DNA from 2 places in the Paenibacillus sp. EKM206P genome. Region 1 is predicted to be linked to the other one. Evidence: riboswitches for the same ligand, from Rfam matches in the RefSeq annotation. Region 1 holds a riboswitch; the other holds the start of a gene.
What was found. A riboswitch is a leader RNA that binds a small molecule or an ion and turns the genes downstream of it on or off. The one in region 1 is predicted to bind cyclic di-AMP.
Positions count from the first base shown of each region.

Region 2: it holds a riboswitch for cyclic di-AMP, as region 1 does, so the genes downstream of both, G9G53_RS07645 (3D domain-containing protein) here and G9G53_RS23020 (C40 family peptidase) in region 1, are expected to answer to the same signal.

Region 1 is NZ_JAAMNQ010000015.1:76,608-84,902, forward strand. It holds gene G9G53_RS23005 (hypothetical protein) at 1-243, shown strand, start outside; gene G9G53_RS23010 (4a-hydroxytetrahydrobiopterin dehydratase) at 361-660, shown strand; gene G9G53_RS23015 (GNAT family N-acetyltransferase) at 739-1,245, opposite strand; gene G9G53_RS23020 (C40 family peptidase) at 1,548-2,048, opposite strand; cyclic di-AMP (ydaO/yuaA leader) riboswitch at 2,054-2,191, opposite strand; gene G9G53_RS23025 (hypothetical protein) at 2,468-3,295, opposite strand; gene G9G53_RS23030 (M1 family metallopeptidase) at 3,307-5,319, opposite strand; gene G9G53_RS23035 (YwhD family protein) at 5,444-5,950, shown strand; gene G9G53_RS23040 (PTS sugar transporter subunit IIA) at 6,388-6,894, shown strand; gene G9G53_RS23045 (MBL fold metallo-hydrolase) at 6,995-7,744, opposite strand; gene G9G53_RS23050 (histidine phosphatase family protein) at 7,886-8,295, shown strand, end outside.
Region 2 is NZ_JAAMNQ010000003.1:203,832-212,126, reverse strand. It holds gene G9G53_RS07665 (hypothetical protein) at 1-981, opposite strand, end outside; gene G9G53_RS07660 (M20 family metallopeptidase) at 1,024-2,202, opposite strand; gene G9G53_RS07655 (ABC transporter substrate-binding protein/permease) at 2,351-3,814, shown strand; gene G9G53_RS07650 (amino acid ABC transporter ATP-binding protein) at 3,801-4,523, shown strand; cyclic di-AMP (ydaO/yuaA leader) riboswitch at 4,754-4,922, shown strand; gene G9G53_RS07645 (3D domain-containing protein) at 4,929-5,597, shown strand; gene G9G53_RS07640 (polysaccharide deacetylase family protein) at 5,791-6,597, opposite strand; gene G9G53_RS07635 (NADH:flavin oxidoreductase/NADH oxidase) at 6,903-7,925, shown strand; gene G9G53_RS07630 (PspA/IM30 family protein) at 8,014-8,295, shown strand, end outside.

The DNA of each region.
Region 1 (8,295 bases):
GAGGCTGTGGGGCGCATCCCAGATAGCTATGAATTTTTTGAGATGGAAGCAGAAGATTGGGACAGGCTGGACCCGGCGGGACGTCAGGAAGTCAATGAAGCTTTGGCAGAAGACTTATTTTATGCACTGGGTACAGAGCCCACAATCACTGTAGGGAGTGGCGTTGTGATCTATGAGCCGGAGCAGCATCGTATCTATGTACTGATTGGGGACGAGGAGCTGACGTCAGTCCCTTTGATTTGAGGTCCGTCTTATGGATTTATCAACGGGGCCGTGGTAATATGTACACCAATATATCGTAGTTTTGGCCGTATTTAAGCGGTCGAAAGGCTTCCGTATAAACGGGGAGGAGTTCGTAACATGCCTTTTACACAAGAAGAGATTGAAGCACATCTGGAGAAACTGGAGGGCTGGGAGCTGGAGGAAGGACGTTGGATCGTTCGGAAATATAATTTTTCCAGTTTTATGAAAGGGATTGCATTCGTGGATGAAGTTGCCGCTATATCTGAAGCATTCAATCATCATCCATTTATTACGATTGATTACAAGACCGTGACTCTGCGTTTGACCTCTTGGGACGATGGCGGTATTATGGCCGTGGATATTAAGGAAGCCCAACAATATAATGAAGCTTTTGAAAAAATGCGTAGCAGTCATTGAGCTTGTAATGATCTGTCGTATGATGATAAAAGCGCCTTCGCTATACAACATCGTGGTTGTATGCCGAAGGCGCTTTTATCATAGAACCTGGGTTGGGTGCTCGGGACGATATACCATACAATAAAATGGTTTCTTCCCGTCGGGGGTCTGGCGTTCATAGGTATCTGTAAGCTCAAATCCAGCCGCCTTGTAGGCCCGGATAGCGCGCCCATTCCAAGTAAGCACCTCTAGATCAATTTCATTCTTCGGGTTGCGTCGTTGGGCTTCCTCTGCAATGGCACGGACAAAATCAGAGCCTTTGCCATGTCCGCATCTTTCAGGATGCATGCCAAGACCTAGCCGGGTCACACCGATCATAGGAAAATATTGAGCAAATCCCATCAGCTTGTTCTCTTCATCCAGTACGGCAACATATTGCTCTTGGCGAAGCGTGGGACTTCCAAATTCGACCTCAAGCGCCTTCATTTGTTCCCAGGGGAGCCAACCGTATATGTTATAAGGTGGATCATAGCGCCACTCACAGATTGCAGCCGCTTGATGCTCGTCCATCGGTACGATCCGATAGTTGGATATTGAGGCCGGCATGTGTTCCATCCTCCTTTTACAGGTGCTTCAATCATTAACAACAGATTGTAGACAAGTTGCAGGGGAATAGCAAGCGTGTTTATTTTATACCCAAGACGGGTATACATTCAATAAGAAGGAATTACTGCTCATATGCTCCCCCAGCGGTGACGGTAAAACCGACGATGTTCGCTAAAATTGAAACCTTTTGAGGTGTCAGTTCGTCAGTAAAGATAATCATTGCTGATGTTGTGGACATAAAAAGCCGCAATTCGATTCCGGCAGAATCAAATTGCGGCTAGAGTTAGCTTGCTGTGCGTTAGTTATTCTACGTTGTCGTCATCAGGAATATCTGAAGCTACAGAATGGTAAGCGTCTGTGCTCATAATTCTTTTTGCACCGACATAGCGGTTAGCGTAATAATTTTCGTTCAGTGAGCTAACTACTACACCACGTGAAGTCGAGGAGTGGGCAAATTTCCCTTCACCTACGAAGATACCTACATGGGAAATGCCTCTTCCTGTGGTGTTGAAGAACACCAGGTCCCCAGGCCTCATTTCATCGCGGGATACAGAAGATCCCATTTTGAATTGTGATCCAGATTGATGCGGAAGTTTAATTCCCAGTTTGTTGAATACATACATTGTGAAGCCGGAGCAATCGAATCCCTCGAGTGTAGTGCCTCCGCTTCTGTAGTTCGTTCCTTTGGCATCTTGGATGACCTGGTCCATCTTGGAGTCTGCAAATGCACTGCCGCCACCGAATGTAAAAGATGTAAAGGCAATGGCAAGACTCATAGCTGCGATCGTTAGCTTCTTCTTCAAAAAAAATATACCCCTTCCAATGCCTGCGAGGTTAGCTTAAGGATTCGGTAGAAGGTTCCCCTATGACCACTCTGTTGCGAGATCAATTCACCCAAACTGGTTCCCCCGCTTCCTAGGTGCCAGGAATTAGGCTTTACTTAAGATGTGCACCTTGGAGAGCAGTATTCACAATAACGATATTTTTGAGATAAAGGTTACAATAAAGATTACAAAGTTGTTACTATCAGTTCACTGCGATTATTGTAACAAAGTCGGCTGGCTTTGGCAAATGTTTCATTGCAAAAAGTTACAAAAAAAATCTGCTCCTAATGTCCCAGGAACAGATCTTGTTAACAGTATTCAGTTATGTGCCGTTTGCGCGGTTATGCATAAAGTTTTTTCGACAGACGGAAATGAAGTGATTAACATAAAGGAAGGGCTTAGCTTCTACTGGAGATATCGGTATGCCATAGTCTGTACTGCGAACTGATATGCCACAGCCTGACCAGACTAGTAACAAAATGATACGATTGTTGGAGAATGAGCGCGAGCATGCCAGTCCAAATCATTGCCACGGTGCCAAATAGACCGAAGACCAGCAGCACACAAGCACCGAGCAAAAGGGATATACCGACAGCTGGGAGAAGCTGGCGAAAGAAGGCGAGCAGGGACGATAGTATGGCGTGACCACCGACAGTGCCTAGTTGCATATACAGGATGCACTGCCGAATGAACCATCCGTATGCCATCCATCCCATGGCATAGGGCAACAAGTGCAGCAGGTAAGAGGGAGATTGAAGCGTACCTGCTACAATAGGGTAGAGTCTCGGTACTACCCAAAAGGCGGGAATCAGCAGCAGTCCCAACTCGATGATGTAATACAACAGCGACGACATGCCATGGCGTTTCATACCTTTGAAAAAGGACAGGCTTTGCGGCTCAGTCGCATCGGTATGCAGGCTTTGATATATTCCGGCTCTAATGAAGGGAGTGATTAGTATGCGTAGTACAGTCGCCCCTAGTAGTATCCACAAATACACATGTACTTCCCGGCTGTCCATCAGAGCAATCTGGCTCTCCATCCAAAACAAGGTCTGTCCCAGCTCGTTTTGACCCTGATCAGGATAACGGAGCAATAGCGGGATAACGGCAGACTGCACCAGTCGATAGAGAAACACCCCCCACAGTAGTCGATACAGAAATAAAATGATAACGATATAGAATCGTATGCGCACCAGCGCCCAGCCCTCTTTTATAACAGTCCGCATCTATAGACACCTCACCATGACAGACTTCCAAGCAGTGTCTCCAACAGCTTGGTTACACTTATACTCCAACGGGTTTGTTGCTTTTCGTCCAATTCGGCTTTTAGGGTATTGTTAATATGCTTGTTCTCCAGTGCAATGGTATATAGGGGATCAAGGGTTACATAGGAAACGGGAGAAGTACTTTTGATCCGAAAAGTTGTGCTTTTGCCCGCACCGTCCCAAGCCTTGAATTTCGTGGTTCCATCCTTGAAGGTAAATTGGACAGGGATCTTGGGATAATCCGCCCCTTTTTTGCTGACCGTCACGACTGCTTCATATCCATTCTCCAGCTTGTGGTTTGTGATGTGATCCACTGAAAAGTCCGCCATCTGGCCGTCATATACATACTGTTCAAAATAGTGGCTCCATGAGCGTCCGGTGACTCTCTCCACGATACGTTGAAAATCCTGTGAGGACGGATGCTTAAATCGGTACGTCTGGACGTAGGTCCGCATAATGCGATCCATTTTTTTTATACCCACCTGACGTTCAATGCCCCGTAGTACCAGCTTGCCTCGAGAGTAGGCATTTTGCGCGTACTCAGCAGCCGAGCCGTACTTCCATGACTCACGGTTTAGCGGCTGTGGGGAGGATACCTGTCCCGATTGTAATGGCAAGTTGGGGGTAAGCCCATATTCTTGCTCCATAAGTCGCTCCTCTGCATAGGAGGTGAAGCCTTCATCCAGCCACGGCTCCTCAAATTCATTATTGGCTACCATTCCATAGAAATATTGATGTCCAATCTCATGAACTAATGTCCGTTCCAGACTATAGCCAGGATTGAGATTACCCGCAGCAGCGGCCGTGATGAGTGTCGGATACTCCATGCCGCCAGCTCCATTGCCTGATTTAGGTGGAACCACGATGGACAGGGTGGAATATGGATAAGGCCCGTACCATTTGCTGTAGTACAAAAGAGCGGCCTTCGCTGCGCTCATATAGCGTCCTTTGAGCTCCTTGTGCGATGGGTCAAGGTAGAGCTTGATTTTGACACCAGGGACTTCAGCAGAAGAAAAGGGTTCTTCTACGGCTACAAAGTTGGGTGAAGCGGACCAGGCAAAATCGTGTACATCATCGGCATAAAATTGATATATTTTTTGTCCGTTCTGTCGGACGGCACCACGGGTGGGAAATCCGGTCGCTGCTACGATATGAGTTTCAGGCACCCGAATCCGTACGCTGTAAATTCCAAAATCGGCATAAAACTCGGAGTTACCATGATACTGGTGGAGGTTCCAGCCCTCCTCGGCGCGTCCACGCTGTCCTGCAGTCTCGTAGACACTGAGCTTCGGGAACCACTGTCCTGCCATTACAAAATCATCTGTCCCACCCATACGAGCAAAGATGGCAGGCAGTTTTACCTCAAACTTCATATATAATGTGATTTCTTCGCCACCTCGTACTGGCTTGGGTAGACGCACCTTCATGAGCGAACGGTCGCCTGCGTTACCGTCATCTGGCTGCACATATTGGATGCGATGCATGAGGGATAAACCGTCTTCTGTTTTTAGTTCAGTCAGCGTCATAGAGCCAAAGCCGTCTTTGGGCATGGTGTCTCCGCGCAGCTTTCCACCGGATTCCTTCATAAAGGTGGTTTCCATGGAAGAGAAGGCGTTCGGGTATAGATGAAGATACAGATCATTCACGGTTTTCTTGCCCGGATGTTTCCAGGTCAGTGTCTCAGTGCCTCGCAAAACCTGTCCCTTTTCCAGAGATACATCAATGTGGTACTCTACCACCCGTTTGCTGAGGATTTCTGTAGCGGGTTGTGGAGGGTTCTTGGGCAGGTCAGGCAGGATGTTTGCCCCTAGAGGCTTGCCCACATTTGGGGCAAGCGCAGACTCAGACAGGGAGCCGTATAGTGGTTGGCCTATGGACTGCGGGTCGGATTGCGATTGGGGCTGCCAGGCAAACCATAACGTCCCTGCGAGGAGACCGAGGGCTAGTGTAGACAATAAAACGATTTTAGTGCGTGCTGGGGTCATACAATGGATACCTCCCGTTGACAAGCATCTACAGCATGTATATGTTTGCTTTCAGGAGATTATTAGTTAAAATATTTATAGTGTAGAATGAGTGTGAAGACGGAAAATGGAGGTCTAGTGACGCATGAGTGAAAATCAGCCGGACGGCAAAAAACAGATTGCACTGAACATTGTCAGTGGCAAGAGTAAACATAAGGGTTTCGGCGCAGGCTCAATTGACCTGAACAGCATGTCACCGGTCATCATTGACCGAGGAGAGGCGAAAATTGATATCGGTGCCATGCATGCCAAAAGTAAAGTAGAACGTGGTATCAAGTTCTCTACGAATAAAGAGGACGTACCGAACGGACGCCAGGTATGGCTCGTATGGGTAGCTGTGGACCGTACAGCCGAAGGACGTATGTACGGCGGCGCCACCGCCTGCGAGATGCTGATTGACGACGAGGCCAAACGCGGCTGGAAAATCCTCGCCGATCACGTCAACCGTATGGATTACGCGCTCAAGCGTCGTTTCATGCTGGAGGATCTCGGCAGCGAAGATAAGGCAGCGCTCAAAAGCCTGCTCATTTCGCATAACGAGGAATGGTGGGACGCTTCGCCTGAGGAATTGAAGCAAGCGCTGGAAGGGTAGGCCAAGCGTTAACACGATTCCAGTGTACACAACTGCTTAAAGAGCAGTCGGCAGTAAGGTTCAGAAGTAGACCGATACCTTGGTTGGGGGCGGTCTACTTCTTTTTCATGTAGGTAAGCAATGCTGAATGAACATGCCAAACATGATCATCAAAGAAATTGCTGGAAAAGTATACTATAAAAAATCTGTTTTTAAGAGATAAACACTTAAATCCGCAATTTGTTAGAGCACCTCCAAGTTACATGAAAATTATTGTAACAGATATGTAGTTATGAACTGATAGCTCCTTGACATCCTGGAAAGGCATTCACTATAATTCAGATAGAAATCGCTTCCACTCTTCTTTCTATTCATTTTGTGGAACCGGTTCCTTGAAAGATGTAGTTAAGTCCTATTTACTGTTTATGAATGTAATCTCTAAATAAGGTGGCATCGTTATGTTTAAATGGTTGAAAAAGAAGGCGGCTCCTCGTATTGAAGAATTCGAAATGATAGCACCAATCAAAGGAAAAGTGGTTTCCCTGGAGGAGGTTCCAGATCCTGCGTTCTCTACGAAAGCTATGGGGGATGGCATCGCTATTCATCCGTCTGAGGGTAGGGTCACCGCTCCTTTCGCGGGAAAAGTTGCCCATGTCATGGAGAAAAGTAAGCATGCTCTGATTATTGAACATGAATCCGGCGTACAAGTTTTGATACATGTCGGGATTAATACCGTCTCTCTCAAAGGACAAGGGTTTAATCCTCATGTCCAAGTAGGAGATAGCATTAAAGCTGGGCAATTATTGATGGAGTTTGACCTGGATGCGATTCAACAGGGTGGATTGCCTGTAATTACGCCGGTAATCGTTCCAGATGGGCAAGAGATGATTAGCCATGTGGAAATCCTGGAAGGTACATCTGCCTCTCCAGAAGTACCTGTATTAAGAGTTCACTTAAAAGCCTAGTTCTCATTCAAAAAAGACTAACCAGGAATTCCTGGTTAGTCTTTTCTTTAGATGATTCACTGACCAGTCAAGGGGTGGGTACGACCATGTAAATCAAAGGTTAGGATTCATATATTTCAGATATCCGCTGATTACAATTGCCTTCGTACAGCCCTCCATGAAAGCAGACCACTTTTTTAATATCATATGGCAGCAGGTTTTTAAGAGATTCTTTGGCCATATTGAAATCACAGCAATATTGCGGGTCTGGAGCCAGTAATTTGCCGCTTACCACGCGTAGAGCATCTCCTGCAATCAGGGTTTGACTGGATTTATGATAGAAACTTAGGTGTCCTGGTGTATGTCCAGCAGTATCTATAACTACGATCCCCCCACAGAAGGGCAGTTCCTCTCCGGCAACGATGGTGGAGTTTACAATAGCCTTTGGGGGATTTTCAAGTGTACGCCGGAATGCGTGTCTCCACTCTACCGGAACGGATTCGGGCATGGAGCTTACAGCTTGATCTATTGCTTCTGGAGTCAGCTTTATAAGCTGTTTTTCTCCCTGTATATAGGGCTTTTCGATAGAACTGGCTAATACTTGAACTGGGGATGAAGAGGCTCGGACTATATCTGCTAAACTGCCGATATGGTCAAGGTCCTGGTGTGTTATTAATATAGAGGTAAGTTTATGGATTGCTAATCCGGTGTCTAGAATAGCCTCATGTAAAAGTGAGAGTTGCCCGGGGTAAGCCGTATCAACTAAAATCATGTTATCTTCGTCCCACACTAAAGTCGGGTGAATACTCTCTATACTTCCCATAATGTTAGCAGAAACCTGGAGCATGTGTATTCCCTTGTCTAATTGCATCGAATCCCTCCCATAAGAGTTGATGTAATACAAAGGAATCGTATCATTAAACATAAATATGTAAACCTATACTATATCATAAAAATAATTATTTGTAAATATGTAGAATTTTAAATTTGTGTGACAGTTAGGAGTGATGACGTGAAGAGAATTTATTTTGTCAGACATGCCCAAGCAACAGGACAGGAACCAGATGCCCGACTTACCGATGAGGGTACCCGACAAGCTGAGCAGTTGGTTGATTTTATGGAGAATGTAGGTGTGGAATATATTGTGTCCAGCCCGTGGAAACGGGCCGTGCGAACCATTCAGCCCTTGGCTGAACGGAAACAGTTGCAGGTGTATACTGATGTACGTCTTCAAGAACGGGTACTTAGCCATGAGCATTTGGATCATTGGCTGGATGTGCTGGAACAGACCTATTTGGACGAGGACTTGAAGCTGGAGGGAGGGGAATCATCCCGTGAAGCAGTAGATCGAGGAATCCAGCTTGTTCAGGAGCTTATAGAGCGGGCGGAAAAAACGGTTATCATTGTAACTCATGGAGCTTT
Region 2 (8,295 bases), on a different contig from region 1:
AGAGCCTCCATGATGAGAACTGTCATGGGAGGAATGATGATGCGAGTGATGCGTATCCCAGTTCGAGCAGCCGCTTGCCGAGCTACAACCAGATGAGCTAGCTAACCCGGCATTGCCTGTAGCATCCGGGTGCATGTGTATGGCAAATTGTTCAGGTTGATACCATGAATACCATACAACAGCTAATAACAGATAGTCGACCTGTAAATAGTTGACCTTAGGCAATTGCTTACCCTCAGGATCATCCACCGCTTTATTCACCCGCTCGCGCAGATGTTGTACAATCTTATGAACCGTTTGTTGGGCTTGCTGTGAAATGGCTATATTCTCCTGAGTATTCCAACGGTTACCTGCTGGCTGCGCCGAAGTTGTGAGTTTGTAATAGTGTGAAAGCTCGTCGTTCGGTAATGGATGATTAAAAAAAGTCCCCCACAAACTGGCGCTATAGCGGTTCCAGCCAAAGCATTCCACATACAACCAATCAAACCACGCACGCTCCTCCGGCATCGGCTGAGAGCCGCCAGAATGGGGCGCATGGTGAAGCATACGACCAAAAAAAGCTTCCGAGAATTGCTGATATTCGCGGGTAAACATCAACATTTCGTGCCATAATTCATCCACATCACTACTGAACATAGGCACACGATTCATAATCGCGCATAGCATAAAATATCGTTTTAGCTCATGCCAACGCCAATCATATTCTTGCTCCGTAATCTCTGGGTGGGCTTCCATTACACGATTCCTTACGCTATGAGCATAGGAGACGGGAATGGATTGCTCCAATAGCTGCATCAGCTCCGTAATCTCTGGATGACGCTCCTGCGAAAGGGAAGAAGGAGAAGGGGAGCTGAGGAAAAAAGCATTCCGGCGCCGTGTTTTTCTGTTTCCCCGGTTCCTGCGTATTGCACGGAATATAAACCAAAAAATGATGAGGTCTATCACAATAAACAACGTCCAAAAGCTACTCATACTATCCATGATGGCTGGCTACTCCTTTCTGAAATAACACGGAATTAAGATTTAGCGTTCGTTATTCAGCAGAGCGAATTCTTTTTTTATCTGGGCTAGCAGTTCAGGATTCGTGATTACATCGCAAGCAGTCCATGCCAAAGTTCTCGCAGCCAGCAGCATTCCTTCCATGGCTCGGTCCTGCATCGCCAAATCGCGGAATTCTGGTGTATGCAAGGCATGCTTCTCGTCAATAACTTGAATGTAAGGATGGATAGCAGGGCAATGAAGCGATACATTTCCGATATCCATAGAGCCATGATCTTCGCCTTCCGTTATATCTTCTTGCGAAATGCCAGCCTGTACCAAATTTGCGGTAAACGCATCGGAAAGTACACGGTTCGTGACCATTTCATCATAAGAAGTCTCATAATTGGAGGTCTCCAAACGACACCCGGCCTGTAAAGCAGCTCCTTCAGCAATTTGAATAACACGGCGAGTCAGCGGGTTCAGTTCTTGACGTGTAGCGGCCCTTACATAAAATTGCGCTGAGGCGTAATCAGGAATAATATTGGCTGCTTGGCCACCCTGATTAATGATCCCATGGATACGCACTGTGCTTTTTACTTGTTGACGGAACGCATTGATGCCATTGAACGTTTGAATCACAGCGTCCAGCGCGTTAATGCCTTCGTGCGGGCTGGCAGCCGCGTGAGCGGATTGACCAAAAAATTCGAATTGTACAGCATCAATCGCCAGCGATTTGCCTGATTTTTCGTAACGATCATAAGGATGCGTCATAAGTGCTATGTCGCAATCATCAAACAAACCGGCAGCGGCCATAGGGACCTTAGCACCACGAGTTTCTTCGGCAGGTGTGCCGTATACCCGTACTTCTCCACCAGTTTCGTTGATGATCGACTTGAGGCCAACGGCAGCACCGGTACTCATCATGCATATCAGATGGTGCCCACAGGCGTGTCCTAAACCTTTCAGAGCGTCATATTCTGCCAGAAAAGCGACAACCGGCCCGGATTTTTCAGCTTTGTAAGTTGCAATAAAGGCTGTTTCTATGCCCAATACGGGTGCCTGGACCTCAAAACCGTGAAAAATGAGTTCTTCTTTTAAACGGGCAGCGGCCAGAAATTCCTCGTTTCCAAGTTCAGGATTTGCCCCAATATATAACGAAATGTCCTTAAAGCGTGGGGCATGCTGCTCAATTGTCTTTTGAATGGTCTGTTTAAAATTCATGCTGAAAACTCCTTTATATAAGCTGTAATGTAGGTACTGCGCTAGGTATGCTGAAATTGTACTATAACATTCATTGCATAATCATGCATATTCATTTATAATGACACAATCTTATTTATTATAAAGAATTTAAGGAGAGAAAAAAAGATTGAAAAAGGCATATCGTTTTACCGCCCTGGTTTTGACGGCGGTTATCTTGCTGTTGACGGGTCTTCCCATGCTCAATGCATACGGAACGGAAGCAAAGCCACAGAAAAAACTTGTAGTGGGCATGAGTGCCGACTTTCCGCCGTATGAGTTTCATAAAGTTATTAACGGTAAGGATACTATTGTTGGCTTCGATGTGGAAATCGCGAAGGAAATCGCCAAAGATTTGGGTGCGGAGATGGTCCCTGAGGACATGAGTTTTGACTCTTTGCTACCTGCTCTGCAAAGTGGTCGCGTAGACTTGGTACTGTCCGGTATGACACCGACGGATGAGCGTAGAAAAAGCATTGATTTTTCAGATGTATATTATCGCTCCAAGCAAGTCATTATGGTACGCCCAGAGGATAAAGACAAATATCCTACGATGGCTGCTTTGAAAGGCGAGAAGATTGGCGCGCAAAAGGGGAGTATTCAGGAAGAAATTGCTCAAAAAGTACCCAATGCCTCTGTAACCTCACTGGACAAAATATCCGATCTGGTACTCCAGCTGCGGACCCAGCGTATCAACGCTGTTGTGATCGAAGATACGGTTGCTAAAGGGTACACGTTAGATGGGACCGTAACACTTGCCAAAGCGATACCTGAGGATGCCGGAGCAGAAACTGCTGTAGGTATACGCAAGGGGAACGCAGAATTGCTTGCCTCTGTAAATAAAACGTTGGCTCGCCTGAAAGCGGACGGGTCGATTGAAAAGTTTTCTACAGAAGCGAGTGCACTCTCGGCAGATCGACAGGTTTCTTCTAATAACATCGTAGATATTTTTTGGAAATACCGCAGTCTTTACGCTACGGGTATTGGTTACACTCTGTTGCTGTCTGCACTCGGAGTACTGTTTGGATTTATCATTGGTCTGATCGTATCCTTGTTGCGGATGAGTGGTATACGCATCATTGAGTGGTTAGGTACCACATATGTGGAGATCCTGCGTGGCACACCTATGCTGGTGCAGCTCATGATCATTCACTACGGGATTGCTTTGACGCTGGGTGTCAATTTTACTCCACTCCAGTCCGGTATAATCACATTGTCTCTGAATAGCTCGGCATATCTGGCTGAAATTTTCCGTGCAGGTATCCAGGCAGTAGACCGTGGACAGATGGAGGCCGCACGCTCATTGGGTATGGGACGAGGCAAAGCTATGCGTCACGTCATTTTGCCACAAGCGTTTAAATCTATTTTGCCTGCTATAGGTAATGAGTTTATTACAATTATTAAAGAATCCTCCATTATTTCGACTATTGGTATGGTGGATATTATGTATCAAGCCCAGGTCATTAAGAATATTACCTACGAAGGATTAAGTCCGTTCATAATCACAGCCGCTATTTATTTTGTAATGACATTCAGCTTGTCTAAGCTGCTTGGTTTATGGGAAAGGAAGTTGAGAGCCAGTGATCACCGTTAAACAATTGCGTAAATCGTTCGGCAAGAATGAGATTTTAAAAGGCATTGATATAGATATCGCCAAAGGAGAAGTTGTCGTTATCATCGGTCCCAGCGGTTCGGGGAAGAGTACGTTTTTGCGTTGTATGAATCTGTTAGAACAGCCGACGGATGGGGAGATTTTATTTGAGGGCGAGCCGATTACAGCTCGTGGTCATAATATTAATGTAACCCGGGAAAAAATGGGGATGGTGTTCCAGCATTTTAATCTGTTCCCACACAAAACAGTGTTGCAGAACCTGACGCTTGCACCGACGCAGGTTAGAAAACAGTCAGGTAAGGAAGCGGAAAAAATTGCATTAGAACTCCTGCGTACCGTGGGGCTCGAGGATAAGAAGAATACCTATCCGAACCAGCTATCCGGTGGTCAGAAGCAACGTATTGCGATTGCGCGTGCTTTGGCCATGCAGCCGCACGTAATGCTGTTCGATGAGCCGACTTCTGCATTGGACCCTGAAATGGTTGGAGAGGTTCTGGATGTAATGAAGAAGCTCGCCGAAGGCGGTATGACAATGGTAATTGTAACGCATGAAATGGGCTTTGCCCGCGAGGTAGGCGATCGAATTATCTTTATGGATAACGGTCAAATTGTGGAGCAGGGTGCACCAGACCAGGTATTTGGCACTCCAAGCCATGATCGCACTCGTGATTTTCTTGCCAAAGTATTGTAAGAAAGTGCTGGTCTAATCATAAAAAAGCTCTCCGTTGACGGAGGGCTTTTCTTATTTTGTCACCATTTCCCCATACTTTCGTAACAAATATCGATTTCTTAATGACAAAATTGTAACGAGTGTAGTATGATGTTCAGGGTTCCCAACATTTTCATGCGGATAAGGTTACAAAATTGTGATATTATGCAGTAAGCCAAAACTTACCGGGACAGCATGCGGTTAGACAAGCGCTGAAATGCTGGCCCAAACTATGGGAAGTGCGGGGGACGTAACAACGGCAGCCATTCCGATACGTCATAAGACGATGAGGAATATGCCTAGGGGTGAATTGCACAAGCATAGGGCTTCTCCTGAGTCCGAATCCGACAGCTAACTTCGCAGGCATAAAAGAGGAGGTACATATCTTTGAAACATTTAAAACATATTGGTAAAACGATGAAAATTGCGGTGCTTGCCGCAGCTATTGCAGGGTTGGCACAGACAGCTGGAATAGCGGATGCTGCCTCGCTTCACACTGCCAAAGAGGGCGATACCTTCTTTTTGCTTGCTCAACGTTATGGAGTATCGGTAGACGAGCTAACAAAGGCTAACCCAAACATTGCCTCCAGCAATATATATGCAGGTCTGCAAATTAAGGTGCCTGGCGAAAAAAGTGTAAAGGCAGCTTCGGAATCGAAGCCGCAGCTTCTTACGGAGAAAGCAGCAGCGAATGAGGCGCCAACGATTGAAGCTTGGGGTAAAACATTCAACTATAGCAAAATAGTTGACGTTAAGGCTTCAGCGTATTCTGCCGCAGCCGATGAGAATGGTAAATGGGGCGCAGTGGACTACTACGGCAATCCGCTTAAACTAGGTACAATTGCGGTAGATCCTAACGTCATTCCGATGGGCACGAAAGTACTGGTTACAGGCTACTCCCATCCAGGTTTGCCGGATCATTCTTTTGTAGCTGTCGCTCGCGATCAGGGCAGCGCCATTACAGGAAAGCGGATTGATATCTTTATTCCAGGCAACAAATCATTTGTGAACGAATTTGGATTTCAAAATGTGAAGCTGTACGTTATTGATAAATAGCATTGTACGTATATACAGTTTAATTAAACATAATATATATTATGTAAACATAACGCCTATATCCGTATATATCTAGGTCGGACTCTTATCAGGTCCTATCCGTAAAAAGGCTGTCTTGACGAGCAGAATACTTCTGCTGGTAAGACAGCCTTTTTACGTTGCTTTAGCTTGGACCTCAATTATAAACATACTGTTATTTTCGTTCCGATGTGTGGAGTAGCCGGGGGACTGTCACAAATTTGTAGCCCTTAGCTTTTAGAGAGTGAATTAGACCCGGCAAAGCTTGGACAGTGCCTTGCAAGTTGGAACTTTGACCTCCACCAGCGTGCATTAAAATAATAGAGCCAGGCCCTGTAGCTGGAATCACATTTCGCTGAATTTGTGTTTTACTTAGTCCCTTCCAGTCGAGAGAGTCTACATTCCAGTTGACAATCATGTAGCCATGACGACGTGCCCACTTTATTTGAGGCTCTGTAATTTCACCGTAGGGTGGACGAATCAACTTGGGGCGAAAACCTGCGCTGGCTTGTAAAATACGTTCTGTTTTTGTAATCTGGTTGCGAAAGCGTTCTGGTGTAGCCTTCCTAAAATCCGGATGAGTATAGGAATGATTTCCTATAGCATGGCCTTCACGGATAATACGACGTATAATCCCCGGATGCTTTTCCGCACGGTGACCGACGATGAAAAAGGTGGCTTTGATGCCGTTGGCGTGTAATACGTCCAAAACCTGCGGCGTATACCTAGAATCGGGCACATCATCAAAGGTTAAGGCAATTTGGCGGGTGTGTGGGCCGCACATTTTAAAAATGTCCGCATGTTTTTTACGCAACATTGCTAATGTAGGAGTAGCTCGATCTGTACTCAGATGTACAGAAGAAGCAACAGCTGCTTCCTTGGGATGGGGCGTTCCGATCTTGGGAGGCGCATCCGCGTGAACGGGTAAACTTGAAAATGCTAGTAACAGTGCCAAGCATGGCAACACTCCCCTGTACGGCATATGTATCCCCCCTTTTCGTGCAGTGGTACCTAGTGGTGCTCTCGACTATTATGTACCTGTCCTATTAAAAATATGCTGGTTACCAAGTTAGGCTCATAAACGTCTGGAAAGAAGTTCGCGATGAAATGATTATCAATGAAGATGATGGAGCTAAACGTACATATTCTCTTAAACATGACCGAAAACAAGAGCATTTTCGCAAGTTTTAGCCTTACAACGGATTCGGTATCCCGTGACAGCTGGTGTATAATGGGGTTGCAATTCATAATTATACAGACATGGAATTGAAGGAAGGAAGGATAAAAGTGACCGACTTGTTTACTCCTTATCAATTAAAGGGGCTTTCTTTAAAAAATCGGATTGTTATGCCCCCGATGTGCCAATTCAGTGTGGAGGCCGAGGATGGAAATCCGACGGATTGGCATCATGTCCATTATGTGAGCCGAGCAGTAGGAGGTGCTGGTCTTATTATTGTGGAAATGACAGCGGTTCATCCTGATGGACGTATTACGGATCGTGATTTAGGTATTTGGAGTGACGAACATATTCCTGCATATCGTAAGATTGTAGAGGAAGTTCACAAGTATGGTGCCAAAATTGGCATTCAACTAGGCCACGCTGGACGCAAGGCCGAAGATGCTGAGCAACCTGTGGGTCCTTCTTCGATTCCTTTTAGCGAACGCCTTAAAAAGCCGCACGCCTTAAAGACAGCAGAAGTCAGGGAACTGGTTCAGGCATACAAAGAAGGCGCGCGCCGCGCGGTGGAAGCCGGTTTTGATACGGTTGAGATACATGGCGCTCACGGCTATCTGATCCATCAATTTCATTCGCCTTTAACAAATACGAGAGAAGATGAATATGGCCAGGATCTGTCACTGTTCGGTGTTGAGGTTATACATGCTGTTAAAGAGGTTCTTCCTGCTGATATGCCTGTGCTTATGCGGATATCTGCCAAAGAATACGTCGAGGATGGATATAATGTGGAATACATAACAGGTGTAGGGGAACGATATCGTGATGCAGGTGTGGACATTTTCCATATCTCTTCTGGTGGCGAGGGTCCAATTGGTTCTGGCGGAGGGCCGTCTGCGCGTGCTGGCTATCAGGTGGATTTAGCTCATACCGTCCGTGAAAAGCTGAATGTACCTGTAATTGCTGTTGGATTACTGGATGATTATGAGGACGCCCGTCGGGTTGTTCAGCAAAAAGAAGCTGATCTGGTAGCAATAGGCCGCGCCATGCTGCGTGATCCCTATTGGGCGTTGCATGCATCGCGGGAGCTAAAAGTACAGGCCGACATCCCAGAGCCTTACTTGCGCGGCTTTTAGATAATTTTTGAAACCCTCTTTGCAAAGCTTGCGTAAACATGTGTACAGAGCTTAAAATTTAAGCATTCAACTCTAGGAGGAACTTCACATGTCTATTTTCAAACGATTAAGAGATCTTACGATGTCCAACATTAACGCCATTATTGACAAGGCAGAAGATCCAGTTAAAATGACGGACCAATACATTCGTGATATGCAAGAGGACCTGGAAGATGCAGAGAAAGCGGTAGCCGCTCAAATTGCTATTGAAAAGAGATTCAAACAGCAATACGAAGAACAGGCTGCTTTGGTAAAGAAACGCGAAGAACAGGCACATACCGCTGCAAAAGCACAAAATGTAGATCTGGCCCGTCGCGCGCTGGAAGAAAAG